Regions from separate parts of the Bacillus paramobilis genome, predicted to be linked through region 3. Evidence: riboswitches for the same ligand, from Rfam matches in the RefSeq annotation. Region 3 holds a riboswitch; each other region holds the start of a gene.

Region 1 (10,102 bases), 1.0 Mb from region 3:
AAGGAGGGTAGCTATCTTTCATAGGGACATCGTCTTATTGAATGTTTTGTGTATGGAAACAAAACATATTGAAAGACAATTATAAGAAAGTAGAAATAAACGATTCATATATTTCTTTAAGGGATCTTATTACAGATGAGAGATAAGAAATATATAGAACCTTGCTTACATATTTTATTATAGAGATGTTTCGTTAATCCTATGTGAATATTTGGTAAAGGTTATGTAATGTTAAAGTTAATGAATATAAGTGATTGTATGGAGAAATATAAAAAAAAGAGGCTGAGATTACTCAGCGCTCTTCTTTTCTTCTTTAATAGCTGTTTTTACTTCACCAGTTTTGGTCTTATTACTTTCAGAGAAGCGAAGTAAGTCACCTTCAATGATTTTGTCAGACATGTTCAATTCATTTTGGGCGCGATCAATGAGTGGTTGAGATTCTTCTTTTGGTAGTTGTACAACTTCACCGGTGTTACGGTCATAGAATGTACTGTTCGTGTACATGTACTTATCTGTAATGAAGCTACCGTCACGAAGAACAACGAACCCTTTATTATCAGGTGAGAATACATCATGACCAAATTGAATTTGGTTCGTAGAATCTACACCAAGTAAATTTAGAATTGTTGGTTTAATGTCAATTTCACCAGTTGGTTTTGAAATTGTTTTACCTTCTTTTTGACCTGGAACGTGAATAAACATCGGTGTTTTTTGTAAGTTCATATGGTCAAATGCAGTGATTTCTTCTTTTCCTAAGAACTGTGCCATTGCACGGTTATGATTTTCAGAAATACCGTAGTGATCACCGTAGAATACGATAACTGAGTTGTCGTAAATACCTTCAGCTTTTAGACGCTCAATAAAGTGTTTCATTGCTTCGTCTAAATAGCGAGCAGTTACCATGTAACGGTCAAATACGCCATCACCAGAATTGTATTCATCGATTAATTTCGTGCTGTCATCATAAGTGAATGGGTAATGGTTTGTTAAAGTAAGGAAGCGAGTATAGAACGGTTGCTTCACTTCTTTTAACATATCGATAGATTGATCGAAGTATTCGATATCTTTTAATCCCCAATTTAATTTCGTTTCTGGCGTAATCTTGTAGTCAAGCTCGTTGTAGTAACGATCATAACCAAGCGCCGGATACATAATGTTACGGTTCCAGAATGTTGCGTTGTTCGCGTGGAATACTGATGTGTGGTATCCTTGCTCACGTAAAATTTCTGGAGTTGCTGTATATTCGTTATTACCGTGTGTGAAGAATACAGCACCACGGTCTAGTGGATACATGGAAGTATCTACTAAGAATTCAGCATCAGATGTTTTTCCTTGCCCAGTTTGATGGAAGAAGTTATCAAAGTAATAACTTTCTTTCGTAAATTGGTTTAAGAACGGTGTAACTTCTTGTCCGTTAACTGTTGCACCAATTAAGAATGTTTGTAATGACTCAAGAGAGACAACAATTACGTTTTTCCCTTTTGCCGTACCAAACATATTTGGATCTGGTTTGCTTTGCGTTGTTTTTACGTAGTTCTCTGTTTCCTGTAACTTACTACCGTCAGCAAAAGCTTTTTGTGAACTTGATTTTGCTTGTAAGCCAAGATCATACACTTGGTGTACATATAAACCTAAGTTTTTAACAAGCATAACGCGGTCGAATGAACGTGTTAATAGTTCAGGACGCTCAGCTTCTGCAAGTCCTAAGTTTGCGAAGAAAATAGCAACTGTTGACACGAAGTATAGGGAACGCATTGGGCGTGCTACACGTTCTGTCGGTGCAAAATTCTTCATCTTCTTCAATAAAATGAAGAATACAATAATATCAGCAAATGCAAGGATAATTTTGTAGTTAAACAATTCTTTCACACTAGAACCTAAACTTCCAAAGTTAGATGTTTGTCCTAGTACTGGTAAAGTAACGAAGTCATTGTAGAATCCGTAGAACATTACGTTACCAACAAGAATGATTGTTAAGACAAAATTAATTCCAAGTGCTATATAGTTACGTTTTTTCCCTTTTGCAAATAATGCAAGGCCAACAAGCAGTAATGATGCTGCTAATGGGCTAAGGAATAAAATGAATTCTTGCATGAAAGATTCAAGTTTTAAATCAAAGCTTGTGCGTGTAATAATATATGTCTTCAACCATACGGCTAAAGCTACGAATACAGTGAAACGCACATTTTGAAATTGTGATTTCAAGGTTTCTTTCATTCATTTCCACCCTTTCTCTATCAGGCTTGGTCGATTTTGGAGCGAAAAATGCTAAAATAAAAAATACATAGTTTTCTTGGCCATAATTAGAGGTTCTATATTCACCCATATACGACTATAACTATGCATACCCTTTTGGTTTCTTGTGCTGCTCATAAGCATAACGTCATTTCTGTATTATACAACAAAATTCATTTCTGAGAAACACTATAACATTTTACATTTTTTGTATGATATTTGTCACTACCAGAGAAAACTTTAACATTCGTTTATATGTCCGTCAACTAGAAAATATAACAAAGGTAGAGCAGAATGTTCAGTGAAAGTGAAAATTTTCTTGTTGAGAAATAAGAAATGACAATGGGTGAGTGGTTATCTAGAAACCTATTATATGAAGGGAAGTATGTAAAAATTAACGAACACTTGTTCTTTTTTAGTTTGTTTGTTACAATGAAAGTTCATTGATAGATTATGTGTAATTTTGATGAACTTTTACTGATAACATATTGTAGCTTATTTCTTTAAAAAAATAGGGAGGCTTTTACATGGAACAAAAATTTTCAGTTGAAGCGTTTTGGAAGAAAGCAAAACATGTTGCAAAGCAAGCAGGGCAGTCGGTCATTTATGCAAGTTTATTATTGTTTTACGTTTTGCAAAGACCTGATGTTCCAAAGCGAGTGAAAATTATTGTGATTGGAGCACTTGCTTATTTTATTGCACCAATTGATGCCATCCCAGATTTCATTGCTGGAGTTGGTTATACAGATGATTTAGGGGCGTTAATGGCTGCGCTATTACAAGCGTCGTTATACGTCAATGAAGAGGTGAAAGATAAGGCACGAGTAAAGTTGGCAGAATGGTTTGGTTCGGATATAGACACATCCTTTATCGATCAGAAATTAGATCAATAGGTGAGAACTGTCATATGGTGACAGGGCGAACGTAAGCGAGGAAGTGCTTTATGCCATCAGGAAGAACGCATACGAAAATAAACTTAATATCCCTTCCGGTTGTTTTGTTTATGCTCTTTTCGTATGGATTAACAAACTTGGATTTTTTATTAACTTTTGCAATTGGCTTTTTAGTAGGTACTTCATTTTTAACGCCGGATTTAGATACATATAGTAATGCGTATAATAAATGGGGGTTCTTACGTATATTTTGGTATCCGTATAAGAAGGTCATGCCGCATCGCTCCTTCTTTACACATACAATTATACTTGGTGATGTGATTCGTATTGCATACATGTTAATTGTATTTTCTCCGTTTTTATTCCTATTAAATATAATCGCGCTTGACGGGAATTTGATAGAAATTACGAAGAAACATGAGGTTGAAATTGTAACGTTCGTAATGGGAATTGTTGTGGCAAGCACGCTTCACATTATAGCGGATAAAGTGAATACGCGCCGCAAAAAAATGATGAGAAAAAAGAAGAAACGCAGAAGATAAAAAAACCGTCCCAAAAGGTATTTTGGGACGGTTTTTTCTTATTAATAAGTCGGTTATCGACGAAATTTCATTTATCATCATGCGATAGTGTCTTTTTAATCAAACGTTTGTTTAACCTTAAGCTTTCAGCACTTTAATACCTTTTACGATGTTCCAAATGAAGTAGTATAAGCTAATAATGCCGCAAATACATAAGACAATCATTGCTCCAATGCCAAGTGTTACGTCTGGTTGATCCGATCCGATGCCCATAATTCCTAGAATAATAAATCCAATAAATGACGCGATGCTTGGAATGATGTGTGTCCATAGAGCGCGTTTTGCATGTGGTTTTGTTTCAGAATCTCCCACAATCCACACAATGATAGGGAATAAGATAGGGGCAAATAATACACTAAAGTATGATAAAGCTGCTAATATTTTGTTTCCGTTCATATATATCACCTCATAAATAATATCCGTTGTTATACCTTTATTATGCAGGAAATGTAGTGAGCTTCCTATCGATGAACATTACAAGAACGTGACGTTTTTGTAAGATTTCCACACTAAATAATAAAATTTTCAAAAAACTCTTTTGTAATATAAATGGTTGTGATAGAATTAATGAAAACGTTTTCTTAAACGTTTTTTATTTTAGACTTAAAGGTATGATGACCTGATAGTCTATTGATGAGGTTATTCTATTTAAAAGGGGATTCTTTAGGGGGAGAGAACAATGAACACATGGACACAAGTTTATGATCCGTTCGGAAACATTTGGATTTCGGCAGCGGTCGCACTTATTCCGATTATCTTTTTTTTCTTAGCTTTAGCAGTTTTTCGCATGAAGGGGTATGTAGCAGGATTTATTACAGTTGTACTTACAATTTTAGTGGCGTTATTCGCTTATAAGATGCCGTTCACGATGACGATGGCAGCGACCGGATATGGTTTCTTATACGGACTATGGCCGATTGCTTGGATTATCATTATGTCGGTATTTTTATATAAAATATCTGTAAAAACAGGTCAATTCGATGTCATTCGTGCATCTGTATTATCCATTACAAATGACCATCGTTTACTCGTTATTTTAATCGGTTTTTCATTTGGAGCATTTCTGGAAGGGGCAGCAGGATTTGGTGCACCAGTAGCGATTACGGCAGCACTTCTTGCAGGTCTTGGATTAAATCCTTTATATGCAGCGGGTCTTTGTTTAATCGCAAATACGGCACCAGTAGCGTTCGGAGCGATGGGAATTCCGATTACAGTTGCTGGACAAGTAACTGGTATTGATCCACATAAAATTGGACAAATGGCTGGACATCAATTACCGTTTCTATCATTATTTGTTCCGTTCTTTATCGTATTTTTAATGGATGGATTTAAAGGAGTAAGACAAACATGGCCAGCTCTATTTGTAGCGGGTAGCTCATTTGCAATTACGCAGTTCATTACAGCGACGTTCTTAGGACCAGAACTTCCGGATATTACGTCAGCACTTGTAAGTTTAGTGAGTTTATCGCTATTCTTAAAAGTTTGGCAGCCGAAAGAAATCTATCAGTCTAAAGAAGCAAATAGTGAAGTAGCTGCGGCAACGACGGCAACATCTATGCCGAAACTAACGGTAGGAAAAGTCGTAAAAGCATGGTCTCCATTCATTATTTTAACTGTAATGGTAGTCATTTGGAGCCAAAGTTTCTTTAAAGCGTTATTTGCTCCAGGTGGCGCATTGGAAAGCCTTGTGTTTAAGTTTGAAGTTCCAGGCTTACACAATCTAGTAATGAAAGCAGAGCCAATTGTAAATAAACCGACGCCTTATGAAGCAATTTTGAAATTAGATATTTTATCAGCGACGGGAACAGCAATTTTAATTGCTTGTATCATTTCTATCTTTATTTTGAAAATGAGTGCAAAAGATGCAGTAGTAACATTTAAAGAAACGCTAAATGAGCTTAAGATGCCAATTCTATCTATCGGATTCGTATTAGGATTCGCATTTATCGCAAACTATTCTGGTTTATCTTCTACACTAGCGTTAGCGCTTGCTGGAACTGGCGGACTATTCCCGTTCTTCTCACCATTCTTAGGCTGGATCGGTGTGTTTTTAACAGGATCCGATACGTCAGCCAATGCACTGTTCTCGAATTTACAAGCGATTACAGCACAGCAAGTCGGTGTATCAGAAGTACTTCTCGTTGCAGCAAATACAACGGGCGGTGTAACAGGAAAAATGATTTCTCCGCAATCGATTGCAATTGCTTGTGCGGCAGTTGGACTTGCTGGAAAGGAATCAGATTTATTCCGCTTTACAGTGAAGCATAGTTTATTCTTCGTAATTATTGTTGGTATTATGACGTATGTACAGGCATATTATTTGACTTGGATGATTCCATAAACAACAAAAGAAATAACCTTTGCATTTTTCAGATTATCGTGTATGATGGGAAAGTATTGAAAATTAAATCAGTGATAAACTAGGGGTGCCTAACGTATGCGTAGGCTGAGAGAGAAGCGTGTGAACTTCTTAACCCTTTGGACCTGATCTGGCTCGTACCAGCGTAGGGAAGTTAACGGCTTTACATAATGATGTCTTTATGAGCCAGGTCCTTATTTTTTTATGGACCTGGCTCTTTTTATTTTGGCATACGCTGGCCATATCTCGTCCTTGTCACGTACAGGGGGGGCAACAAAGGTTATGAAACAGTCTGTTTCAGCTGAGCAAATTGAATTGAAATCGAGTTTACCAGGAAGTAAGAAAGTGTATGTGGATGGACCACGCGCGGGTATGAAAGTGCCGATGCGCGAGATTGAACAAAGTGAAACGAACGGCATTCCGAATCCGCCAATTCGTGTATACGATACGAGCGGTCCTTATACAGATCCTGCGTATAAGGTGGAGCTGGAAAAGGGGTTGCAGGCGCCGCGCCACTCTTGGATTATAGAGCGCGGAGATGTAGAAGCATACGAAGGGCGCGAAGTGAAACCAGAGGATGACGGTGTGAAAGTGGCTTCGAAACATACACCTGTTTTTCCGCAAATGGATCGCCAGCCGCTTAGAGCGAAGCAAGGGGCAAACGTTACGCAAATGCATTATGCGCGCAATGGGATCATTACGTCTGAGATGGAATATGTTGCGATTCGTGAAGGAGTAGAGCCTGAGTTTGTTCGTAAGGAAATCGCGGAAGGCCGTGCCATTTTACCAGCGAATATTAACCATCCGGAAGTAGAGCCAATGATTATCGGACGTAATTTCCACGTGAAGGTTAATGCAAATATTGGAAACTCTGCTGTATCTTCTTCTATCGCAGAAGAAGTAGAGAAGATGACGTGGGCAACACGCTGGGGTGCAGATACGATTATGGATTTATCTACAGGTAAAAATATTCATACGACGCGTGAGTGGATTATTCGTAACGCGCCTGTACCAGTTGGAACTGTACCGATCTATCAAGCGCTGGAAAAAGTAAACGGAATTGCAGAAGATTTAACGTGGGAAGTGTATCGTGATACGTTAATTGAGCAAGCGGAGCAAGGTGTTGATTACTTTACGATTCACGCTGGTGTATTACTTCGTTACATTCCGATTACAGCAAAGCGTACGACAGGTATCGTTTCACGTGGTGGTTCAATTATGGCACAGTGGTGTTTATTCCATCATAAAGAAAACTTCTTATACACTCATTTTGAAGAAATTTGTGAAATTATGAAGCAGTACGACGTTTCGTTCTCTCTTGGAGATGGATTACGTCCAGGTTCGATTGCAGATGCAAATGACGAAGCACAATTCTCTGAGCTTGAAACACTTGGTGAATTAACGAAGATTGCTTGGAAACATGATGTGCAAGTGATGATTGAAGGACCTGGGCATGTGCCGATGCACTTAATTAAAGAGAATATGGAGAAAGAACTTGATATTTGTCAGGGCGCGCCGTTCTATACTCTTGGGCCGCTAACGACCGATATTGCACCAGGTTATGACCATATTACCTCAGCAATTGGAGCAGCGATGATTGGCTGGTTTGGAACGGCGATGCTTTGTTATGTAACGCCGAAAGAACATTTAGGTTTACCGAATAAAGATGATGTTCGTGAGGGAGTTATTACGTACAAAATCGCTGCGCATGCGGCTGATCTTGCGAAAGGGCACAAAACGGCTCATCAGCGTGATGATGCACTTTCAAAAGCTCGCTTTGAATTCCGTTGGCGCGATCAATTTTATTTATCTTTAGATCCTGAACGTGCGATGGAATATCACGATGAAACATTACCAGCAGAAGGCGCGAAAACAGCTCATTTCTGCTCCATGTGTGGACCGAAGTTTTGTAGTATGAGAATTTCACATGATATTCGTGAATACGCAAAAGAAAATGATTTAGAAACGACAGAAGCAATTGAAAAAGGGATGAAAGAGAAAGCGAAAGAATTTAAAGACACTGGTAGTCATTTATACCAATAATACGTTACACCTCTTTACTTGATTGATCACACTGTAGTACCTAACTTAAATATAGAAGAAGCCCGCTTTGCTAAGACGGTAGCAAAGCGGGCTTCTGTCGTTTATAGCGTGAAGAAGAGGTGTACCCAGTAGTATAAGAGGAATAATGTGACGACTGTTGTGAGAGGAATAACGATAAGGGATACACTTAAATAGTCTTTCCATTTTACTTTAATTTTGTTTTGTTTCAGGATATACATCCAAATGAGGGAAGCTAGCGTACCGATTGGTAATAATAGTGAACCGATGTCACTACCAATAATGTTTGCGAGATAGATAGTTTTTAATGTGACTGGGTCTAGTCCCATTTCTGTTAATGTGATTGTACCAATCATAAGTGCAGGATGGTTATTGAAGACGTTAGAGAGGAGGGAGACGAGTCCGCCCATTGCAAAGCTGGCATAGAGTAGATGTTGACTTACAATTGGTTCAAGCCAATTTACAAGCGCCGCTGTTAACCCTGCGTTATGAAGCCCGTAAATAATGACGTACATAGAGAAAGCGAAAATTAAAATGTGCCACGGTGTCTTTTTCAAAATGTCGACAGGGTTCGTTCGTAAGTAGTACCATCTCCAGATGAGAAGAACGAGTGAACCGAGTACGGCAACAATTTCAATTGGGATGGATAAGAAGGATGCAACGAATAGAAGACAGCGCATAAGGAAGACGAAGCCTAATACTTTTAGCATGAATCTTGTCCGTTTTTGTTTCGTATCAACCGAATTTTTTCCTTTTAATGGATGGAAGTTTTTCGTGAAGAATATTTCTTCGATATCGTATGAAGAAACAGGTAATTTTTTTGGTAGTTTTTTCTTTAACACTGTATACATAAGCCATGACATAAACAATAGTCCTAATGTTGCAGGTACAAACATCATAGCAGTATGCATATAAAGAGTCATATTCACGATATTTAATGCGATTAAGTTTACGATATTACTTACACCAATTGGTGCACTAGATGCAGTAGCGATTAAAGCACCGCTTAATAAATAAGGGATTTGTTGATGCGGTTTTAATTTAAGGTTTCTCAGTAGTAAAATTAGGATTGGTGTTGTAATTAAAATACTACCGTCGTTATTGAATAAAAGAGTCATAAGAAAACATAATAATTGAATATACCAGTATAAACGGCGACCGGAGCCTTTTGCTAAATTCGCAAGTTTTGCTGCGGACCAGTGGAAGAAGCCGAAGCTTTCTAATATAACCGCCATAACGATGGTCGCTAATATTGTTATGGAGGCACCGCCAATTTTACTAATAATGTCCATGACGTCGGGTCTTGATACGAGTCCAGTAATCAAGATAATGCCAGCGCCAATTGCTGCCGGCCACGCCTCATTTAAACCACGGGGTCGCCAAAAGATAACAACCATCGTTAAGAAGAATACAATAATAGTAATCCATATTTCAATGCTCATATTTTGCCTACCTTTCTATTTTCCCTTGAACAAATGTAGCTTGTCTCAAGTTTGTATTGATAGTATATTCAGCAAAAAATAAGAAGAACTAGACGTATAATGGATTAAAGCGAATATGTGTTTTTCAAGCTAAAGGACAAGTGTCACTAATAGAGAAATAACTATTGTGAGAGGGGTCTATAAATTATTGGGGCGATAAGATAGTAAATGAAATTTATATGGGTGATTATGGAGATATATCGGCGCAACGTAAAATATATCAGCGATTCTTGAAATATATCGGCGCAACGCAAAATATATCAGCGATTTTTAAAATATATCGATTTATCGACAAAACATGACAAAAGGAGCCCATCCCAAAATGCCTTTTGGAACAGACTCCCCACTATATTATTTTTCCTTCAAAAAAGTTCGATCCTTCAAGAATAAATTCCAGAAGAAAATAAATCCTGGTAGTAAAATTGCGATTCCAATTGCGTATAGAATAAGCAATGCATAGAATGTTTCTGTCGTTGTAAAGCTTGTAAATAC
Region 2 (10,102 bases), 320 kb from region 3:
TATTGTTGGAGCGAAAAAAAATGAAAAAGGTGAGCTACAAATCATCGATTTGTCTACAGGTTTAGCAAATGTTGTTGAAGTAAGGCCGGGAGAATATTATAAACAACCAGATCTTTGGATGGAAGCATATGATAAAGTAATGAGCACAAAAAAAGCAAACATGACAGTAGTATATGAAGACGCATTAGGATCATGGGTAACGATATTAGAGCCAATTAAAGATGGAGAAGGAAACATTGTGGCACTTGTTGCAGCTGATGTAGATGCTTCTATTGTTCCTATGACAAAAGAAAAGTTCATTATACAAGGTTTAATGTTTATTTGTATTTCTGTTTTAATTGCAACGGTTATTCAATTCCTAATCGTACGTAACGCACTTGCTCCATTGCGAGATTTACGTGAAGGATTACGTAAAGTCGGTGAAGGTGATTTAAGTATTAAATTAGAGGAAAGACCAGATGATATTGGTATTATTAATGCGTATTTTAATAATACCATCGAAAAGTTTAAAGGAATTATAGATAAAGTGAAGCAGACAGCAGAACAGGTCTCCTCATCTTCACAAGAATTGTCAGTGAGTACGAAAGAAAATAGCATGGCAGTCCAAGGAATCGTAAGTTCTATAGTTGAGTTAAGGGCTGGCGTTCAACTACAAGAAACTGCAGTACCAAAGTATTTAGACATTATATATGAAATGGAAGATAGGATGGAAGAGATAACGAATACTGCAAAACAAATGGCGAAAGAGTCTGAAGGTACAAAGCATCATTCAGTAAAAGGAAATGGTATTATTGAACAGACGATTAATCAAATGAACATAATACAAAATGCAGTACAAGATTTATCTTCTATTATTTATTCTTTGGAAACAAGATCAAAAGAAATTAGTGATATTGTAACAGTAATTACCGGTATTTCAAATCAAACGAATTCGCTAGCTCTAAATGCTTTTATTAAATCTTCACGTGTTGAGGAAACTGGTGAGGAATTTGTCGTTGTTGCGGATGAAGTGCGTAAATTAGCAGAGCAGACCGAAGCATCAGCAAAAGATATAGCAAAATTAATAGGGGAAACACGAGCTGGTACGGAAGAAGCTGTTGTTTCAATGAAAAATGCTTTAAAAGAAGTAGAATCGGGCATGAAACTTGTTGAAAGTAGTAGTGCTTTCTTTGGTGGGATTTCAAAATCAGCACAATCTGTTACAAATCAGGTTAGAGTTGTTTCTGCCAATTCAAGTGATATATTGCAAAATAGCCAAAATATTGTTCGGGTTGTAAATGAATTATCACTTATCGCCAATACGTATGCGAATAGTAGTAGTAATGTTGAAGAAATTATGAAAGAACAGGAAATGTCTGTACAAGATATTGCGGAATTAGCTAGTTCTTTAAGCTGGCTTTCGCAGGAGTTACAAGAGTTAATAGGAGAATTCAAAAGTTAAATGAAATGATTATACGCGCTTTTGTTTGTTCAATAAAATAAATCATGCTACAATGAAAACGAATTAAGGACCGGGGAGCCAATTGGCTGAGAGGATGTAAACAAACATCGACCCTCAACCTGATCTGGATAATGCCAGCGTAGGGAGTTACTTAAAGTGATGTAGCATATGTTATTCTATAATAACTTGCATACAAGGCTTTCCTACGCAGTAGGAAAGCCTTTTCTTGTTTTAATATTTCATTTTATAAGGGGGATTTTACTATGTCACAACAAGTTACAATTTCATTTTCAGTAGTACCACAAGCGAAGAACAAAGATGTGTATTCTGTTGTTGATAAAGCAATTGAGGTTGTACAACAATCGGGAGTTCGTTATGAAGTAGGGGCAATGGAAACAACGCTGGAAGGAGAATTAGATGTACTTCTTGATGTCATTAAACGTGCGCAACAAGCTTGTGTGGATGCTGGAGCAGAGGAAGTGATTACTTCTATTAAAATCCATTATCGTCCAAGCACTGGTGTAACGATAGATGAAAAGGTTTGGAAGTACCGTGATGAATATGCAAAACCAGAAGCAATCTAAAATAATTACAACTATTTGGCTTATCCTTCTCATTGCGATATGGGAAGGATCTGTTTCATTATTTAAAATTGAACCGTGGATTTTACCGAAGCCTTCTGCCATTGTTCAAGAATTAATTGGAATGAAAGATTTATTATTACCGAATACGATGCAAACGTTACAAGAGGTTCTAATCGGACTGTTTTTTGCGATTTTAATTGGGACAAGTATTGCAATTATTATGGATGTTATCCCTTTATTTCGTATTTTAATAAATCCGTTGCTTGTTATTTCGCAAACGATTCCAATCGTTGTACTTGCACCGTTATTTATTATTTGGTTTGGATATGGAATGCTACCGAAAGTAATGGTAGTAATACTCGTTTGTTTCTTCCCGATTGCGCTTAGCATTTTAGAAGGTTTTCAAACAGTAGATAAAAATATGTTGAAGTTGTTGCAAACGATGAAGGCAACGAAATGGCAAGTTTACCAGAAAGTAAAGTTTCCAGCAGTGCTTCCATACTTTTTCTCAGGGTTAAAAATTGCAGTTACATATAGCGTAATGGGAGCGATTATTGGGGAATGGCTCGGTGCCAGTGAAGGATTAGGAGTTATGCTTACGAGAGCTACGAAATCCTTTTTAACAGCCCGAGTATTTGGTGTGGCAGCAATTATTGTTATGGTGACATTATGTCTGTATTTTATCGTGGAGTTTATGGCAAGAATAACAGCACCATGGATATATAGAAAGGACGGCAGAAAATGAAAAAAGGTTTAAAAGTTATGTTGGCTGCCTTATTAGCAGTAAGTGTGGTTGGGTGTAATCCGGCGAAGAAAGAAGAAAGTGCAAGTAAAGATCAAAAAGTAAAAGTAGTATTAGATTGGTTTCCAAATACGAATCATACTGGCTTATATGTAGCGCAAGCGAAAGATTATTATAAAAAGCAAGGCTTAGATGTAGAAATTATTCAGCCTGGTGATAATGTGACAGCGGAGCAAATGATAGCTTCAGGAAAAGCTGACTTCGCAATAAGCGCACAAGAAAATGTAACGTTGGCTCGTGTAGAAGGTATTCCTGTTGTATCTGTCGGGGCGATTATTCAGCATAACACTTCAGCTTTTGCATCGCTTAAGAAAGATAACATGACTTCACCGAAAGATTTTGAAGGTAAACGTTACGGAGGCTGGGGAGGACCAGCAGAAGAAGCAACGTTAAAGACAATTATGGAGAAACATCAAGCTGATTTTAATAAAGTTGAAAAAATCATCTTAGGACAAACCGATTTCTTTAAATCAATCGGCCGTGATGCAGACTTTGAATGGATTTATTACGGATGGGATGGAATTGAAGCGAAGCGCCAAGGAAAAGAGTTAAATACGATTATGGTGAAAGACCTAGACCCAGCGCTTGATTTCTATAGTCCTGTTATTATTACGAGTGAAAAACATACGAAGCAAGATAAAGACTTTGTGAAAAAGTTTATGAGTGCAACGACAGAAGGGTATAATTTTACAATTAAAGAACCGAAAGAAGCTGCTGATATTTTAATTAAAGCTGTTCCAGATGTAAATAAAGACTTAGTACAAGAAAGTCAAAAGTGGTTAAGCACGAAGTATCAAGATGATGCAAAAGCATGGGGAGTACAGAAGGAAGAAGTTTGGACGAATTACATGAATTTCTTATATGATAACAAAGTTATTAAGAAGAAAATTGATGTGAAAGATGCCTTTACAAATGAGTTCCTTCCAAGTGAAAAATGAGTGGATTACAAATAAACGAGGTTGTAAAAGCTTTTGATGGAAAGAATGTATTAGCAAATATTAGTGCTTCTATACGAGAGGGAGAGTTCGTTTCTTTTGTAGGCCCAAGTGGTTGCGGGAAAAGCACATTATTAAATATGATTGCAAATGTTGAAAATCCAACAAGTGGGAATGTAACGTATAACGATAAGCAAATGCAAGAGCAAGATGTTGTAAGTTATATGCCGCAACAGGATTTATTACTGCCGTGGCGATCAGCTTTGCAAAATATAGTTCTTCCATTAGAAATCGAAGGGAAACCGAAAAAACAAAGGCTAACAGAGGGAATGAAAGCATTAAAGCAGTTTGAACTAGATGAATATGCAGATCATTATCCAGATGAATTGTCTGGTGGTATGCGTCAAAGAATTAGTTTTCTGCGCACTTATTTATGTGAAAAGCCAATTATGCTACTTGATGAGCCTTTTGGAAAATTAGATGCCTTTACAAAAATGGAAGTACATAGTTGGCTTTTAAACTCTTGGCACCAAGAGAAGCAAACAATCGTTATGGTCACACATGACTTGGATGAGGCAATCTTGCTTTCGGATCGCGTATTTATTTTATCTCAAAGACCAGCCTCAATAGTTGGTGAGGTACAAGTGAAATTACCTAGGCCGAGAACGATGGATATGTTAACATCACTTGAGTTAAAGAAGGATAAGGAAGAAATTCTGAGAGTATTAGCCCCGTATATGAAAAAATAGAAAAAGCCTTTTAACAGTTTTTGGTATAATTACTGTTAAGAGGCTTTTTTATATAGGGGGGAGAAAGATGAAATCTATAGAGCAAATAGTTGACTCGTTAACAGCTGATAATCTTGAAGAAGGAAAGTCCTTATTAAAAAATCATATTTTATTAATGAAGTATGGTATGGAACATCCTGAATTAAAAGAAGAAGAAATGACAGAAGTTTTAAAGTGGGTTCAAGGCCGGGATCAATTGAGAAAAGATGTTCCAGAATTACGTGATTTACATTTAGTTAAAAAGTTTCAAGCGCTATTAGATGAATTTATTCATTCTATAATTTCAAATGGTTATGTGGAAGATGCGGTAGAAATTCTAGAGAGCGTATTAAAAAGTATGGGAGCAGTCGCTCATATTGTAAAAATTATGTTTGTTGGCAAAAGGAAAGTTAATAGAAATTCTTTAGAAATGGTAGAAGAGTTAAAACGAGAGTGCTACAACTTAATGGAACAGCGTGCTGCTGTCGGGTTGCATGCTCAAATCTTTCACGTTTTAGGTTTTGTTCATTCCATTCAGTTTGATTTAGAAGAAAGGTCGCAGGAACATGGACGAACTGTAATAGGCCTTTTAACGGATTTTAAGACGAAGGAATTGAAATCTGTACAACAATTTCAAAACGAAGAACATATTCCAGAAGTGAAAAATATGGTTAGTAAAGAGTATGGGATAGAACTACAAAGAAGAATTTATATGTGGAAATCGTTAACGCTCATCTTTACAAGTCCATATGCATTAGAAAAGATGTGTCAACTACCCCCACTGAGATGAAACGTTTCAGTGGGGGCTTGAGTTCGAACGCTAGGTCTTTTCGTCTATCGATAGACAGTTTGACGCTCTAGCATTCATGCCACCTTACGGTAACACCCCAAGTAAGTTTTTGGTTGGTACTAGAAACGAGCAATCGTTTCCCCACTTGCACCACCCTTTCGAAAAAGAGCAGTTCTTCCTTATGGAAGAAGCCACCACTCAGATGAATCTGGCGTGTACTACAAGCCCCGACAAGTCGAGTACACATGGATGGTTGACGCAACCACTAAGCTATGCGCGAAGCAACAGCCTTACGTTTTTGTACCTCTAATAGAATCGGCGTTTTCACTTTGAGATTGCCATCCAATTCTACAACTCTTGATTTTTCCAACGTATTCAGCGCACCATTAATATCAGCGTGAATACATTTCCCTGATTTACTTTTGTACAGACCACGAGTGATTCGTTTGCCACTAAAGCGATAATGGGTCCTATCATCCTTAGACCAAACTCGAACCGAATCTTTATCAAGAAAACTAGCTTTAGAAGTATAGCTTTCTTCTTGTTTGAAAAATCGTATACCTTCTTTTATACATTTATTCTCAATCGCTGCAATCAGTTTATGGAACGGGATTTGAACAAACTTTTGATTATTCTTTTTCCCTATATCAGATTTTTGTTTCCAACCAGCGTTATACCCTACGACAACCGTATCTATGCCAAATGCTTTCACTTTTTTAAACAACAGACCTACAGTTTGTGAAATGTAACCATTTATTTGTCGATCTCGTTTATGCCAAAGTGTAGCCATTTTGTTCGTTACAACTCGTTTAGAAAGTCCATTTTTAACATTTTTCAGTTGGAGGTTACGTATCATTTTGTTGAAGTACTGGTTTATGGATTTTAATTTTTTTCCATCAATTAAGAAAGTATCACCTGCATTTGTTGCGCAACTTACTAATCTATCTACACCTAAATCGCAACTCAAAGCGTTACTAGTAGTCGTGGATGGTTTCTTCATTTGAGAAACGTGCAGTTCATATGTGTAATGCACCTCAAAGAACCGACCTTTTTGCTTCGGTACAATCTCAATGTAGGAGATTTTTTTATTTTTTAAGTTTTTAGGCATACGTATTTTAATGGAACCGAATTTTTTTCTGAATGCAACACTCATCGGAATCATCCAATACCCGTTATCATCTACTTTTGGGACCTGATAGATTTCGATAATTCGTTTATCAGTGGAACGAGAATAATTCGGAAACCTAGGACGTCCTGTGAATGCTTTAGGTTTTTTCTTCCACTGTTCTAACGCTTTAAAAAAGCTCTTCACTTCTGTAAATAAGGCTCTACGAATCGCTTGGACAGAGTTTGATTGCATGCCCCAGTAATTCATATCGGCTTGCATAGCAGTGTCCACTTCTTTTACAGTAGCCATTTTATTATGATTCAAGTAACTTTGTTTCATCGTGTACAATCCAACATTCCGCAATGCTTTTGAACTATATGACATGCGCTGCAGTAAGCGGAATTCTTTTGCGGTAAGACAAGCTCGTCCGATATTCTATTTCTGCGTGAATCGTTGCATAGTTTCTCTTTTCTTTTGTTTACGTAATACTTTCACTGCTTTCTTTTTAGCCATTGTTTTCACCACCTTTCTTAGAAAGTTCATTACTTTTGACACATTCATATTGGGGCCTTCATCGCAATTCCTATTGGCTCAAGTAACAAAATGATTATGATTATCCAATTTCGTCGTCTTACGATCTATTCCCTGCTTATCTAAGGGCAGATTGTATCAAGGATAAATATTCGCCCAGGAACATCGTTATGAACGAAACAAAAGAGTTCAGCCTACCTTCTGACGGCAATTCATCTCCACCTGAATTGTTGGGTTTCACTCGTAACACAAATCAGATGGAGTCTTCTTGCCGAAAAGGATAAAGAAATTTACGTAGAAAATGAAAAAATGGAGAAGGAACAAAAGAAAAAATAGAGAATAGAATATAACAGAGTAGTTTATACTCTTAATATAACAAATGTTAAAGGAGTGAAAGGATAAAATGACTTTATCAACTGTTCTTCAAATGGTTTTAGCTTGATGCGGGAGAAGTCTGCCCATTTTTAACGATTAAGCTAAATTGAAGACAGCAGGTAAAGAACCTTAATCCTTTTTTACGATAATATGTAATGGGTAAGGTGTGTTCACCTTACCCATTTTTTATATATACAATTAAATAAGGCTTTATACTGTTGCTCTCTCTATTTAGCTTATGAACTATAAGTAGAGGAGAGAAAAAAATGAGTATATTAACAGTAGAAAATTTAAGTCATTCGTATGGTGAGAAAACCATTTTATATAATGCGTGTTTTCGACTATTAAAGGGCGAGCATGTTGGGTTAGTTGGGAAAAATGGAATTGGAAAATCAACATTGTTAAGGATTTTAACAGGAGAACTTATACATGATGACGGAAACATTGAATGGTTTCCACATGTGAAGATAGGTTTTTTACAGCAGCATATGGATTTACAAGAGGGAATAACAATTGAGGGATACTTACAAAGTGCATTTTCTAATTTGTATGCGATTGAGTGTGAAATGTTAAAAATTGCTGAAGAAATGAATGGAGCAGGAGAAATAGAAAAACTGTTAGTAAAGTATGGAGAATTACAAACTATATTGGAAAGTTCTAATTTCTATCAAATTCATACAGAAATTGAAGAAGTAGCAATCGGCTTAGGCTTACTTGAAATAGGCTTGAAAAAGGATGTTTCACAGTTAAGTGGAGGACAGCGAACAAAGTTATTACTTGGGAAGCTCCTTTTAGAAAAAGCTGATGTTTTATTGCTAGATGAGCCAACAAACTATTTAGATACAGCCCATATAGAATGGTTGCAATCGTATTTGAGACAGTATGAAAAAGCTTATGTGATCATTTCACATGACGAAGTATTTTTGAACAGTATTACGAATGTTATTTATCATCTAGAAGAACGGAAAGTGAAGCGGTACGTAGGAAGTTATGAAAAATTTGTGCAAAGTTATCAATTGCAAAGGAAACAATTACAATCGGCGCGTGCGAAACAACAAAAAGAAATTGCTCAGTTAGAAACATTTATTCAAAAAAATAAAATTCGAAAAGCGAAACAGGCCAAAAGTCGAGAGAAAGTATTGGAGAAAATGCAAAGGATCGAAAAGGTTAATCATGTACCTCGATCCCGTTTTGATTTCAATGTTTATGAGGAGCCAGTTAGTCGCGTATTACAGGCTGAAAAACTAAGGATAGGATATAGTTCTCCGTTATTTCCAGAATTGAATTTGCAAGTCAAAAAAGGGGAAAAGATAGCGATTGTTGGTCATAATGGAATTGGAAAAACGACAATGTTAAAAACGTTATTAGGTCAAATAAAGCCGCTAAGCGGTTCAATTTCTGTTGGAGAACGAGTAAATCCTGCTTATTTTGCGCAGGAAGAGTTTGCTTCAGAAACAACACCATTAGAAAAAGTTTGGGCAGAACGACCAGATATGACAAAGAAAGAAGTACGCCAAGCATTAGCAAAGTGTGGATTGAAAGAAGAACATGTATTAAAACCTATTCGTTTATTAAGCGGCGGGGAACAAACGAAAGTACGTTTATGTGAACTTATCGTAACAAAAAGCAATGTTTTAATTTTAGATGAACCGACTAATCATTTGGATATAGAAACAAAGAAGTCTTTGCAGGAAGCGTTACAACAATATACAGGAACGGTTTTACTGGTCTCACATGAGCCTTCTTTCTATGAAGCGTGGATCACAAAAGTATGGAATATAGAAGAATGGAACGCTGAACAATATGAATAAAGAAAAGGCATTAGCTTATATAAGCTAATGCCTTTTCTTTGTGATTAACATGATTTTCGAGAACTCTTACATGAGAATTGTATGAAGAAGCACTCTTATGGTGCGCTTATAAGCGTGCTTTTTCTTATGTTATGTTTATATTTAGATGCCTTTCCCTAATAGGCGACTATCTTTTCTTTATATATATAGATAGTTTAAAGTGGAATGAAAAATAATTCCTATATGTAAAGGATAATGTGATTAGTATAGGAAGACAATAGAACTTAAAGGAAATTCATGTAAAATTCAGATGAACTTCACATGAACTTCATATTATAAACTAAATATAATTATAATAGGTTATCTTAATGTAGATTTGCGATTTTTCATAAAATTAGAAGTTTGAATTTAGGTCAGAGCACTCAAACCTAAATTCAAACTTTAGTGAAGTAATTAATGGAGGTTACGTTTAGTTTTCGCTAATGGATGCATTTAAAAGTTCAGCAGGATTGCCTGTTCCTGCTCCTCCGATTGTAACAGACCCACCAGGAAGAATTTCACCATTCCATCCTGCATTCGTAATTACGTAATGATTATTTATTTTACTACTAATTTTAGAATCCCAAACTTGTGTTAAATTGCCGTTATAATCAAATTCTAATTTCCAGTTTTTAATAGGAGTCGTTCCGCTATTTTTAATTACAATCGAGAAGTTGTAACCGCTCCCCCAATTTGAAGTGACTGAAAAGGTAGCATTGCCATTTCCACCAGGAGGTGTTGTGCTAGCGTCATCTGTTTTTACAAGAATGGAAGTAGGCTGTGATTTATTCCCCGCAGCATCCTTTGCTAATATTGAAAACGTATATTCTGTATTAGGTTTTAAGTTTTTAATTGTAATACTATTTGTTGTTGTACTCCATTTTTCTTCTCCGGCAGTAATTTCATATTCAGTAACGCCTACGTTATCAGTAGATGCAGT
Region 3 (10,102 bases):
TGGAAAATAGGCGCCTTTAAAAGTTGGTTTCTACTTCTTACCGCTACTACTTCTCCTTTAACTGGATATGTACCCCATTCGTGGTGAAAATGACGCAGTAACTTCGTGCTCCATGAACCACCCGCAATAACAACTTTTTCACATGTGATACTACCTTCGCTCGTCACAATCCCGTTCACTTTATTATTTTCAATACGAATATCAAACACTTCTGTCTGTTCATATATATCAGCACCCGAAAATGATGCAGAATGTGCGAATGCTTTCGTAAGCTCCGGTGCAATAACATGACCATCTTTCGGATAATATACAGCCCCTATAATTGACTCAGAAAGAAATGGTTCTTTCTCTCGTAAACGACCTCCCGTTAGAAAGTAAGAATCTTCACCCGTTTTCTGCTGCCAATCCATAATGTGAAGAATTCTTTCCTTCTCCTCTTCATTTTGAGCAATGCGATAAATGCCTTTCTCTTCATACCCAATATCGATGCCTGTTTTTTCACGTAAAACTTCTGCAAGTTGTGGAAATATAGCACGGCTTTCTCTTGCAAGTTCAAATAGTGGGTCATATGCATCCCATTCTGCCTGAACCCCAAGTAAGCCAGCGGCTGCTTTCGAGGCTTCAGATGCAATTCTTTGCTTCTCTATAATCGCTACTTTATGTCCTCTTTCTGCTAGAAAATGTGCAACTGCACTACCAATTACACCACCGCCAATTATCGCTACATCATACTTCTTACACATGTTTTTCCGCCCACTTTCTTATTGATTCCTTATAAGATTTCGCTTTGCTATACGGGTTACTACTGCTTATAATTCCAGACATAACAGCAATACCACTGACGCCGTTAGTAAGAACATCCCTGGTGTTTTCCGTGGTGATTCCTCCAATTGCTGTAATTGGTATGGATAAACACTTTGCAATGTCTGAAACCTCTTCAAGCCCTCTCGCTGGCACACCTTTTTTACAATCTGTCGGAAATACATGACCATAGACGAGTGAATCCGCTCCATTCTTAAATGCATCGATCGCCTCTTCTAAAGAATGCACAGAATAACCGACATGCAAATAAGAAAACTTTTCTTTCACTGACCTTACATTTGCGCTTCGATATCCTAGCTGTACGCGCGGAATGTTTAATAAAATAGCAATATCAATTCGATCATTTATCACTATTTTTGATGCCGGAAAGCCTTTCTTCAAAAGGCCTTCCACACCTTCATACAATTCCTTCGTACTTTTCTCACGCTCACGAATATGCAAATAATCAATCTCACTTTCAATTTGCATCGCTACATTCACTAACTCTTCGAATGACATGTGACCATTTGAGATTACATGAAGCTCATTTTTCATATTCATTCGCCTACTTTAAAATGTTTTCGAATAATTCATCGGCCGGAACGATTTTTTTCGTCATTCCTTTATCCTTCAGCCATTTATTTTGTTTCTCCCATGATTCTTTTGAATCTGATAAGAATGGCTCATCTTTCGTTTCCATCTTCTCTAATAAAATTTTCATACTTTCTTTTTCAACTTCTGGTACAAGTGGGAAGTTTTCTTTTTCTTGGTGGTTTAATAAAATATTTAATGCTTCATCTGGATTTTTCTTCATGAAATCATAGCCCTTTTTCGTACCACGTAAGAAAGCTTGCAACGCTTCTTTATCTTTTTTCAACGTTTTATCACCTGTTACAAATACAAGCTCATGATAATTTGGTACACCATAATCAGCTGGATTAAAGTATGCTGGTTCATGACCTTCATGACGCATAACAGGTACTTCATGATTAATGTATGCCCCTGTTACCGCATCCACTTTTTTCGTAATTAGTGCCGGTACTAAGTCAAAGCCAACATCGACTACTTTCACTGTATCTGGATTACCACCAGCTTCTTTTACCATCGTTTTTAAATACATCTCACTTAAAGGTGTTCCAGAATATCCAACTGTTTTCCCCTCTAAATCTTTCGGCGATTGAATGCCTGCTGACTTCAGCGATACAACATGATTTAATGGTGAACGTACGACAGCTCCAATTGATTTCACTGGAATTTGTTCATTTGCTTTTGCCATGACAACATCAGGCTGATAATATAAGCCCACTGTTACTTTTCCTGCAGCTGCTAAAGTTAATGGGTCAGTCGGATTGGAAGGGAATTTAATATTCACCTTTACTCCTTCTTCTTTAAAGTAGCCTTTTTCAATTGCCGCATAAATAAAGCTATGTACCGCATTTGGGTACCAATCAAGCATGACCGTTATTTCTTTTTCTTTTTTACTCTTATCTGATGCTGAATTATTAGAACATCCAGCGATCATTGCAACTAATAATGTCAACACAAAGATGCGTTTTAAAAATTTCATGAATGCTTCCTCCAACTAATGAATTTCTTTTCTAATACCGAAATAAGTATGACGAAGAAAATAGCTAATAATGATAACAATACAATCGGTGCAAATACACCCGCTCCGTCTAACTGCGTCATCATTCTTTTACTGAAATACCCTAGCCCAGCTTGTGCACCGAGCCATTCACCAATTGCTGCCCCAATTACACTAAGCGGAACTGCAATTTTTAAAGCTGAGAAAAAATAAGGAAGAGCAGACGGCAACTTTAATTTAAGAAAAACATCTTTTTTCGTTGCCCCGTACGTAACTAAGAGCTCCTCCCATTCTTTTTTCGTACTGCGTAGTCCATCGTACGTATTGACCGCAATTGGGAAAAACGTAATTAATACCGTAACAACAACCTTACTCCAAATCGTATATCCAAACCATAAAACGAAAAGCGGAGCAAGCGCTGTAATCGGAATCGTTTGTGAAGCAACTAATAATGGATAAAATGCTCTCTCCATCCAATTACTCGCATTCATTAACATCGCTAGCCCTACCCCAAGTACGATAGAAATAGCCACCCCTATTAAAACGACGTATAATGTTGCCGGCAAATGAACCGTGAATAATATATCTTTTAGTTTCCATATCTTCATTACAATTGCAGACGGTGACGGTAAAATGTACATTTCATCTACGATTCTTGCGCCTACTTCCCAAAAGGCAAGTAAAATACTAGAAAGTGTAAGGGCAGGCAATAGCTCCTTCAACCCGTTCATCATACGAGCACCTGCCTTTGTAACATACTAAGAAGCTCATCTTTAAGCGCTAACACTTCCGGCTTATATAAATCTTTTCTTGTTCGATTACGATCAAGTGGTACAACCCTCTCGGTTAAAGTAGTTATCGGTTGCTGCTCTACTACTAAAATTCGATTAGAAAGAAACAACGCTTCTTCCACATCATGAGTGATAAATAAAATTGTTTTTTCCCACTCTTTCCATTGTTCAAACAGCCATTCTTGCAAAGATGCCTTCGTTAAAGCGTCCAACGCGCTAAACGGTTCATCTAACAACAATATCTCCCCGCCTGTTAATAAAGTTCGAATGAAAGATACGCGTTGCCTCATACCACCAGATAAATCTTTCGGATATTTTGTCTCATACCCTTGCAACCCAAATTTATATAGCAGCTCCTTTGCCTTTATTTGTGCTTCTTTCTTCTGTACACCTTGGCACTCTAGCGGCAGAGCTGCATTCTCAATAATCGTTCTCCACGGCAGAAGCATATCTTTTTGGGGCATATACCCTACAGGATGGCTCTTTGTTTCTGTCAGCTCTATTTGTCCAGTACTTGCCTCTTCTAAACCTGTAATAAGGCGAAATAAAGTACTTTTCCCGCATCCACTCGGTCCGATAATACTTACAAACTCTTTATCTTGTATAGAAGCATTTAATTCATTGATGATTGGTTTCTCATCATAATGAAAAGAAACATTATGAAACTGTAGTATGTTCTTGCTCCTCAAATCCCCACATCTCCTTACGATAGGACATATCCCAGAATAAATATTCAAATCGGCTGGAATATAGGAAAATCTCCTCTAATCGATCTAGCTCTTTTTCAGACTTTCCAACTGCCATTTCATTCAATAAATCTATTAACCAAATACAAAGGTTACCGTATTCTGCAGAACTATATCCTTGAATCCACTCACCAAAGAACTCATGATCTCTTGCTCCAGGAATATCATTTAAACGCTTTCCAATTTCCCAGTAGCTCCACATACATGGAAGAAGTGCTGCTATTAATTCCGCAAGTGTACCATTTTGAGATACAGACATCATGTAATTTGTATAAGCTAAATTTTTAGCAGATGGCTTTGCAGACTCTATCTCCTCTATAGAAATTCCAAGTCTTTTTGCATACTGTTTATGGATCGTCATTTCTCCATTTAATATGCCATCAATTTGTTCAGCAAATTTCCCCATTACTTGTGGATTTGTTGCCTTTACAACACCAATCGCATATAGCTTTGCATAATCTAACAAATATAAGTAATCTTGAATAATGTAATACTGAAACTTATCTTTTTCTAACGTGCCATCCCCCATACCTACTACAAACGGATGATTATGACTCATCTCCCAAACTGGTTGTACAGTTTCTAATAATCTATCGCAAAATTTCATTTCCCTATCCCCTTCCGGTATGTGTATATAAATAAAAAACCACTTCTAAATAAGAAGTGGTTACAGCAAATAAAATTATAATTTATTCGTTGCTCCACTTCCCTTCGCTAGTATTACCTAGATCAGGTGTTATAAGGGTTAAGGATTATTCCTCTCTCAGCACAACAAGCACCCCTAGTGGTTTCAATATGAAATTTTCAAATAAAAAAGCCCCGTTTCTATACGCAAAGAAACGGGGACTCATTATTAGTGTCCGAATTGCTTCCCTACGCTAGCATAATCTAGATCAGGTAATGAAAAGGATCAAAGGCTTATGGCCTACTCTCAGCTGGCAACACCAGCTCTCCTAGCAAACTATGAAATTAACACTGTCAGTATAACATCGTAATAAGACATCATCAACTGTTTTAATTTTCTCAATTGTCAACAAAATAATGAAACTATATAATACTTATATTCTATGTTAGAAATTATTATCCTAATGAATTGGATAATAAGGAATCATTATCCTCAAAAAATTTATTTTTATATTGATTTCATATTACATTTATGTGAATACACCCACTATATTATATCTTTATACTATAATAAAATTACAACTATACAACTAGAGGAGGTCTCTATTATATGAATATGAAAGCTACCGCTTTAACAGCAACTACTGTCGCAATTACCTCTTTACTTCCTTCTATGGGAGAAACAAATGTACAAACAGCCAACGCTGAACAATTATCTAATGTGAAAACTGGATATGTCAAAGTCGATCAAGTAGCCTTACATACAAAAGATAACGCAAATAGCTCTTCAATTGATACAATTCGCTTTAATACGAAAGTGAACATACTTGAAACAACTAATGGCTGGTATAAAGTATCTGTTAATAATAAAGTAGGTTACGTACAAAAAGATGCTATTCTACTAAAAAACAAACTTCAATCTAATAATCAATACATCGTTAATGCCAATGCATTAAACGTTCGTTCTGAACCTAATTTAGAATCTTCAATTTTAGATGTATTACCAAATGGGAAATTCGTTACCATTCAAGAAGAACAAGGTGAGTGGTATAAAATTTTACATAATGGCAGAACAGGTTACGTACAAAAAGCATTCGTATCTAATGGTTCACAGTCTTTAGTAAAAGGCATCACAGTTCAAAATAATACGAAATACACAGTTGCAACACCTAAACTTAATGTACGTAGCAACGCTAGTACAAGTAGTGCACTACTTGGTTCATTACAAAATGGTACACAAATACAAGTAGTGGAAACTGTGGGAACTTGGTATAAAATTCGTTTTGGCACAGGATACGGATACGTGGCAAAACATTATGTGATGCAAAATCAAACACAATCACAAGCTCAAACAGCTCAATCTACTTCCATTCCAGCTGTTTTCAAATTTCCTACTCAAGGAAGAATTAGCTCAACCTTTGATATACGCTGGGAACAAATGCATTATGGTATAGATATTGCAGCTCAAGGTAATGTCTCTATCCAGGCAGCGGCTGCAGGTAAAGTAGTGAAATCATATTATTCAGCTAGCTATGGCAATGTTGTGTTCGTCGCCCATCAAATAAACGGGAAATTATATACAACAGTCTATGCACACATGAAAGATCGCACTGTGCAAGCTGGTGATCAAGTACAAGCTGGACAATTAGTAGGTCATATGGGAAACACAGGTCATTCATACGGGCAACATCTTCATTTTGAGTTACACAATGGAGAATGGAATTTTGAAAAAACAAATGCAGTAAACCCACTGCCATATTTAGTTAGGTAAATTGTATGCCACGTAATATCAATATACCTCTCTTAATTGAATACTTAGCCTTTTTAGGCTTAATCTGTTGTTTAATCATTTATAATACAAACACTGTATTTTTATCTATTATCATTGCTTTTGTTGCTTTAGAAATTATGATGGAATCTTTTCAAGTACAACTAAAACAAAAAATTGCCCATATTTATAATGCCATCTTTCTATTAAGTGCCCTAATAACAAATATTATTAGTAATGGTTTTTATTTATCTACCGTATATCCTGTATTCTTTATGGCTGTTTTATTATTCATAGCCAGGTACATTCATGTTCCTAAAAACAAGAAACACGAACAAGAAGCTTAGAAAGAGGAGACACTGTGTACCGATCTTTCAAAGATAATCCGCTAAAATATATATTAAATTTATATAAAAAAACAAATACTTTTTTTGGTATACAAGGAAGTAATACTGCACAATTTCTCCTTTATGGAATGTTATTGCTCATTTTAATTGCGTTCTCCTTGTTTTACTAATAAAAAAAGGATCTCAAATAAATTTGAGATCCTTTTTAATTTATATAAATTTTTTATATAGAAAATGCTCTTTATCCGCAAGCATATTTTTCATAAATAAAGCTAAGATTATATTTTTTCTCTAAGCTCATTCTTTGTTCATCATCACACCAATAGAACAGAATGTCATGAATCGTTGCATAACGCTTATTTTTAAGAAATAGTTTAAAGAATGATGGTAAACAATCATGTAATTGTATAAATATATAATTGCGTAATATTTCTTCTTTATATTCAATGCCCTTACAAATATACAGTAATTCTTCACAATAATATGCATGTTGTGGAACTTGAATCATTTCGAAAAATGGCACATATGATAATAACTTCCCGATAAAATGATCATATCGATCCATTATTCCTATCGTCATATGCTCCATCATTTCTTTCATTACATATAAATAATCATCTACATGAGTAGTTTTCAATGGATCTAATCGATCTGAAATTTGAGAAAGTACAGCTCTTTGACAAGCTAACACCGCTTGACTAGGTCCATAATATGATAGGAAGTCTGTACACTTACGATATTTTCGTAATAAGTCATGTGTGTATAAGTCATACACAAACGTATTACAATACATCGCTAGACTCATCATATCACTATTTAATTGCTCTTTTGATAGTAATTTAGCTCTCTTACACATATAAAAGAATGTAAATTCCAATACTTCTTTATGAGATAATAGATGCTTACAATCCGTAATACATTTCTCATTAAATTTAACTCTATCCCAAATTTCTACATCCCCATCAGTCAATTCACCAATACGATATTTAATAATTAAATAGTTTAAAGCAACCGCCTGCGTCAAAAGATCCCACGTTTCATATTCCAATGAAGTGTGAACAAACTCAGCTAGTCCTTGAGTTATCATAAAAGTATTTGCTTCTTCATACCAACCAATCTCTTGGCATAAGCGAAGAATACGTACTAGAGTTGGAATTTCATCTTTATGAAACTGCGGTAAATTCTTTACTTTATTCATTCCATATACGATAAATGCCGCTAAATTTTCTTCTTTATAAAATTCTTTTTCTTTCCACACTAATATAGTTCGTTCTTTCCCTTCACCTTTTGGATGACAAGGTACAAGCAAAGATAATAATTCAGCGAAATTATCTGGTTCTATATATGTATCTGTAACCAAATTCCAATTTGGATCGCGCTGTACAGCCCTCATATAATTCCCCTTCCCTTTTGTCTACATAGGAAATATTAATCCATTATTACATCATTAACGATGAATATTGTTATATTCGAAATCTTTCATAATACTTATATCTATCAGTATATCATTTTTTCTCTTATTTAAAATTAGGAATGACAAATTTAAAAAAACTGTCGAAATTACTAACTGTATACTTATATTATATAATGTCTCAGATACATCATGCTAACATATTAGTTTAATCCATATACTAGAATAATGCATCTGATTTTGATACGTAACTTATCCCACTAATAAAAGTCTCTCTTCATTCCGTATGCTCCGAAATTTCACTTAAAGCAAATCCAGCTTGATCATCTGCCGATTCTCTTATAGCTAAATCACCTAGTGCTAGCATCCCAACAAGTTGACCACCCTCAACTACTGGTAATCGTCTAATTTGATACTGTGCCATTAACTCTGTAGCTTTTTCAATAGAATCATCTGGAGAAACTGAAACAATGTTTGTTGTCATTACATTTGTAATTTTATTAGATCCAGGATGTTTCTCAGCAATCCCACGAATAACTAAATCTCGGTCCGTAACAAGCCCAACAACTTGCTCATTTTCAACAACTGGAATCAATCCAATCGATTCTTCTTTCATCTTTACAGCAGCCTCATATACATTGTCTAGCGGTGTACAATGTACAACATGAGTACTCATAACGTCTCTCACTCGTGTCATTTTTGTCTCCTCCTTTTTATACATACCATAGCTTTTCCTAAATCCCTTTATTTATTTCAGGAAAATCAGTTGATAACAGAGGATTCTACAAAATAAAAAAGAGTCAGCAATATGCTGACTCTTTTTTTTATGACCCGTACGGGATTCGAACCCGTGTTACCGCCGTGAAAGGGCGGTGTCTTAACCACTTGACCAACGGGCCATGGCTCCGCAGGTAGGACTCGAACCTACGACCGATCGGTTAACAGCCGATAGCTCTACCACTGAGCTACTGCGGAATAATATATGGTGGGCCTAAATGGACTCGAACCATCGACCTCACGCTTATCAGGCGTGCGCTCTAACCAGCTGAGCTATAGGCCCATATACTTACAGGGGCAGTAGGAATCGAACCCACACTGGAGGTTTTGGAGACCTCAGTTCTACCTTTAAACTATGCCCCTAAAGGATGCCGACTAGAGGACTTGAACCCCCAACCTACTGATTACAAGTCAGTTGCTCTACCAATTGAGCTAAGTCGGCATAAAAAAATGGTGGCTCGGGACGGAATCGAACCGCCGACACGAGGATTTTCAGTCCTCTGCTCTACCGACTGAGCTACCGAGCCAACATAAATGGCGGTCCCGACCGGGGTCGAACCGGCGATCTCCTGCGTGACAGGCAGGCATGTTAACCACTACACCACGGGACCATTTGGTTGCGGGGACAGGATTTGAACCTGCGACCTTCGGGTTATGAGCCCGACGAGCTACCGTGCTGCTCCACCCCGCGACAATATAATATTTTTAAAAAATGGAGGAGGTAGAGGGATTCGAACCCCCGCGCGACTCTCGCCGCCTGTCGGTTTTCAAGACCGATCCCTTCAGCCGAACTTGGGTATACCTCCATGAAGGAAAAAAGAAATATTTTATTATTTATGTCTAAACCATTTAAAAAGAAAATGGAGGAGGTAGAGGGATTCGAACCCCCGCGCGATTCTCACCGCCTGTCGGTTTTCAAGACCGATCCCTTCAGCCGAACTTGGGTATACCTCCGAGACATATAATAAATAAAGTGGAGCCTAGCGGGATCGAACCGCTGACCTCCTGCGTGCAAGGCAGGCGCTCTCCCAGCTGAGCTAAGGCCCCATGTTTTTGGGAATATCGGGAAGACAGGATTTGAACCTGCGACCCCCTGGTCCCAAACCAGGTGCTCTACCAAGCTGAGCCACTTCCCGTTAATAAAAGCGCGCCCGAGAGGAGTCGAACCCCTAACCTCTTGATCCGTAGTCAAACGCTCTATCCAATTGAGCTACGGGCGCATATGGTGCCGAGGGCGGGGGTCGAACCCGCA

What was found. Region 3 has a riboswitch for thiamine pyrophosphate ahead of tenA (thiaminase II). Riboswitches for the same ligand answer to the same signal wherever they lie in the genome.
Region 1: another riboswitch for thiamine pyrophosphate. It lies ahead of thiC (phosphomethylpyrimidine synthase ThiC); the one in region 3 lies ahead of tenA (thiaminase II).
Region 2: another riboswitch for thiamine pyrophosphate. It lies ahead of AABL52_RS24900 (MTH1187 family thiamine-binding protein); the one in region 3 lies ahead of tenA (thiaminase II).

Annotation. Positions count from the first base shown of each region.
Region 1 is NZ_CP151108.1:301,365-311,466, forward strand. Features, by position in the region: gene AABL52_RS01420 (LTA synthase family protein) at 289-2,217, opposite strand; gene AABL52_RS01425 (YkvA family protein) at 2,763-3,128, shown strand; gene AABL52_RS01430 (metal-binding protein) at 3,179-3,670, shown strand; gene AABL52_RS01435 (DUF4870 domain-containing protein) at 3,788-4,105, opposite strand; gene lldP (L-lactate permease) at 4,389-6,050, shown strand; TPP riboswitch at 6,122-6,237, shown strand; gene thiC (phosphomethylpyrimidine synthase ThiC) at 6,351-8,111, shown strand; gene AABL52_RS01450 (arsenic transporter) at 8,213-9,571, opposite strand; gene AABL52_RS01455 (cytochrome d ubiquinol oxidase subunit II) at 9,962-10,102, opposite strand, start outside.
Region 2 is NZ_CP151108.1:4,854,157-4,864,258, reverse strand. Features, by position in the region: gene AABL52_RS24905 (methyl-accepting chemotaxis protein) at 1-1,441, shown strand, start outside; TPP riboswitch at 1,503-1,604, shown strand; gene AABL52_RS24900 (MTH1187 family thiamine-binding protein) at 1,705-2,025, shown strand; gene AABL52_RS24895 (ABC transporter permease) at 1,997-2,770, shown strand; gene AABL52_RS24890 (ABC transporter substrate-binding protein) at 2,767-3,765, shown strand; gene AABL52_RS24885 (ABC transporter ATP-binding protein) at 3,762-4,511, shown strand; gene AABL52_RS24880 (hypothetical protein) at 4,579-5,319, shown strand; partial or broken gene AABL52_RS24875 (RNA-guided endonuclease TnpB family protein) at 5,585-6,940, opposite strand; gene AABL52_RS24870 (ABC-F family ATP-binding cassette domain-containing protein) at 7,600-9,144, shown strand; gene AABL52_RS24865 (glycosyl hydrolase family 18 protein) at 9,593-10,102, opposite strand, start outside.
Region 3 is NZ_CP151108.1:4,537,567-4,547,668, forward strand. Features, by position in the region: gene thiO (glycine oxidase ThiO) at 1-743, opposite strand, end outside; gene tenI (thiazole tautomerase TenI) at 736-1,356, opposite strand; gene AABL52_RS23300 (ABC transporter substrate-binding protein) at 1,367-2,368, opposite strand; gene AABL52_RS23305 (ABC transporter permease) at 2,365-3,117, opposite strand; gene AABL52_RS23310 (ABC transporter ATP-binding protein) at 3,117-3,866, opposite strand; gene tenA (thiaminase II) at 3,835-4,530, opposite strand; TPP riboswitch at 4,613-4,716, opposite strand; TPP riboswitch at 4,777-4,888, opposite strand; gene AABL52_RS23320 (SH3 domain-containing protein) at 5,158-6,318, shown strand; gene AABL52_RS23325 (hypothetical protein) at 6,324-6,662, shown strand; gene AABL52_RS23330 (DUF3965 domain-containing protein) at 6,904-8,055, opposite strand; gene AABL52_RS23335 (CBS domain-containing protein) at 8,351-8,770, opposite strand; tRNA gene AABL52_RS23340 (tRNA-Glu) at 8,901-8,972, opposite strand; tRNA gene AABL52_RS23345 (tRNA-Asn) at 8,974-9,048, opposite strand; tRNA gene AABL52_RS23350 (tRNA-Ile) at 9,057-9,133, opposite strand; tRNA gene AABL52_RS23355 (tRNA-Trp) at 9,143-9,213, opposite strand; tRNA gene AABL52_RS23360 (tRNA-Thr) at 9,220-9,292, opposite strand; tRNA gene AABL52_RS23365 (tRNA-Phe) at 9,302-9,377, opposite strand; tRNA gene AABL52_RS23370 (tRNA-Asp) at 9,386-9,461, opposite strand; tRNA gene AABL52_RS23375 (tRNA-Met) at 9,465-9,541, opposite strand; tRNA gene AABL52_RS23380 (tRNA-Ser) at 9,564-9,656, opposite strand; tRNA gene AABL52_RS23385 (tRNA-Ser) at 9,712-9,804, opposite strand; tRNA gene AABL52_RS23390 (tRNA-Ala) at 9,825-9,897, opposite strand; tRNA gene AABL52_RS23395 (tRNA-Pro) at 9,913-9,986, opposite strand; tRNA gene AABL52_RS23400 (tRNA-Arg) at 9,997-10,070, opposite strand; tRNA gene AABL52_RS23405 (tRNA-Leu) at 10,074-10,102, opposite strand, start outside.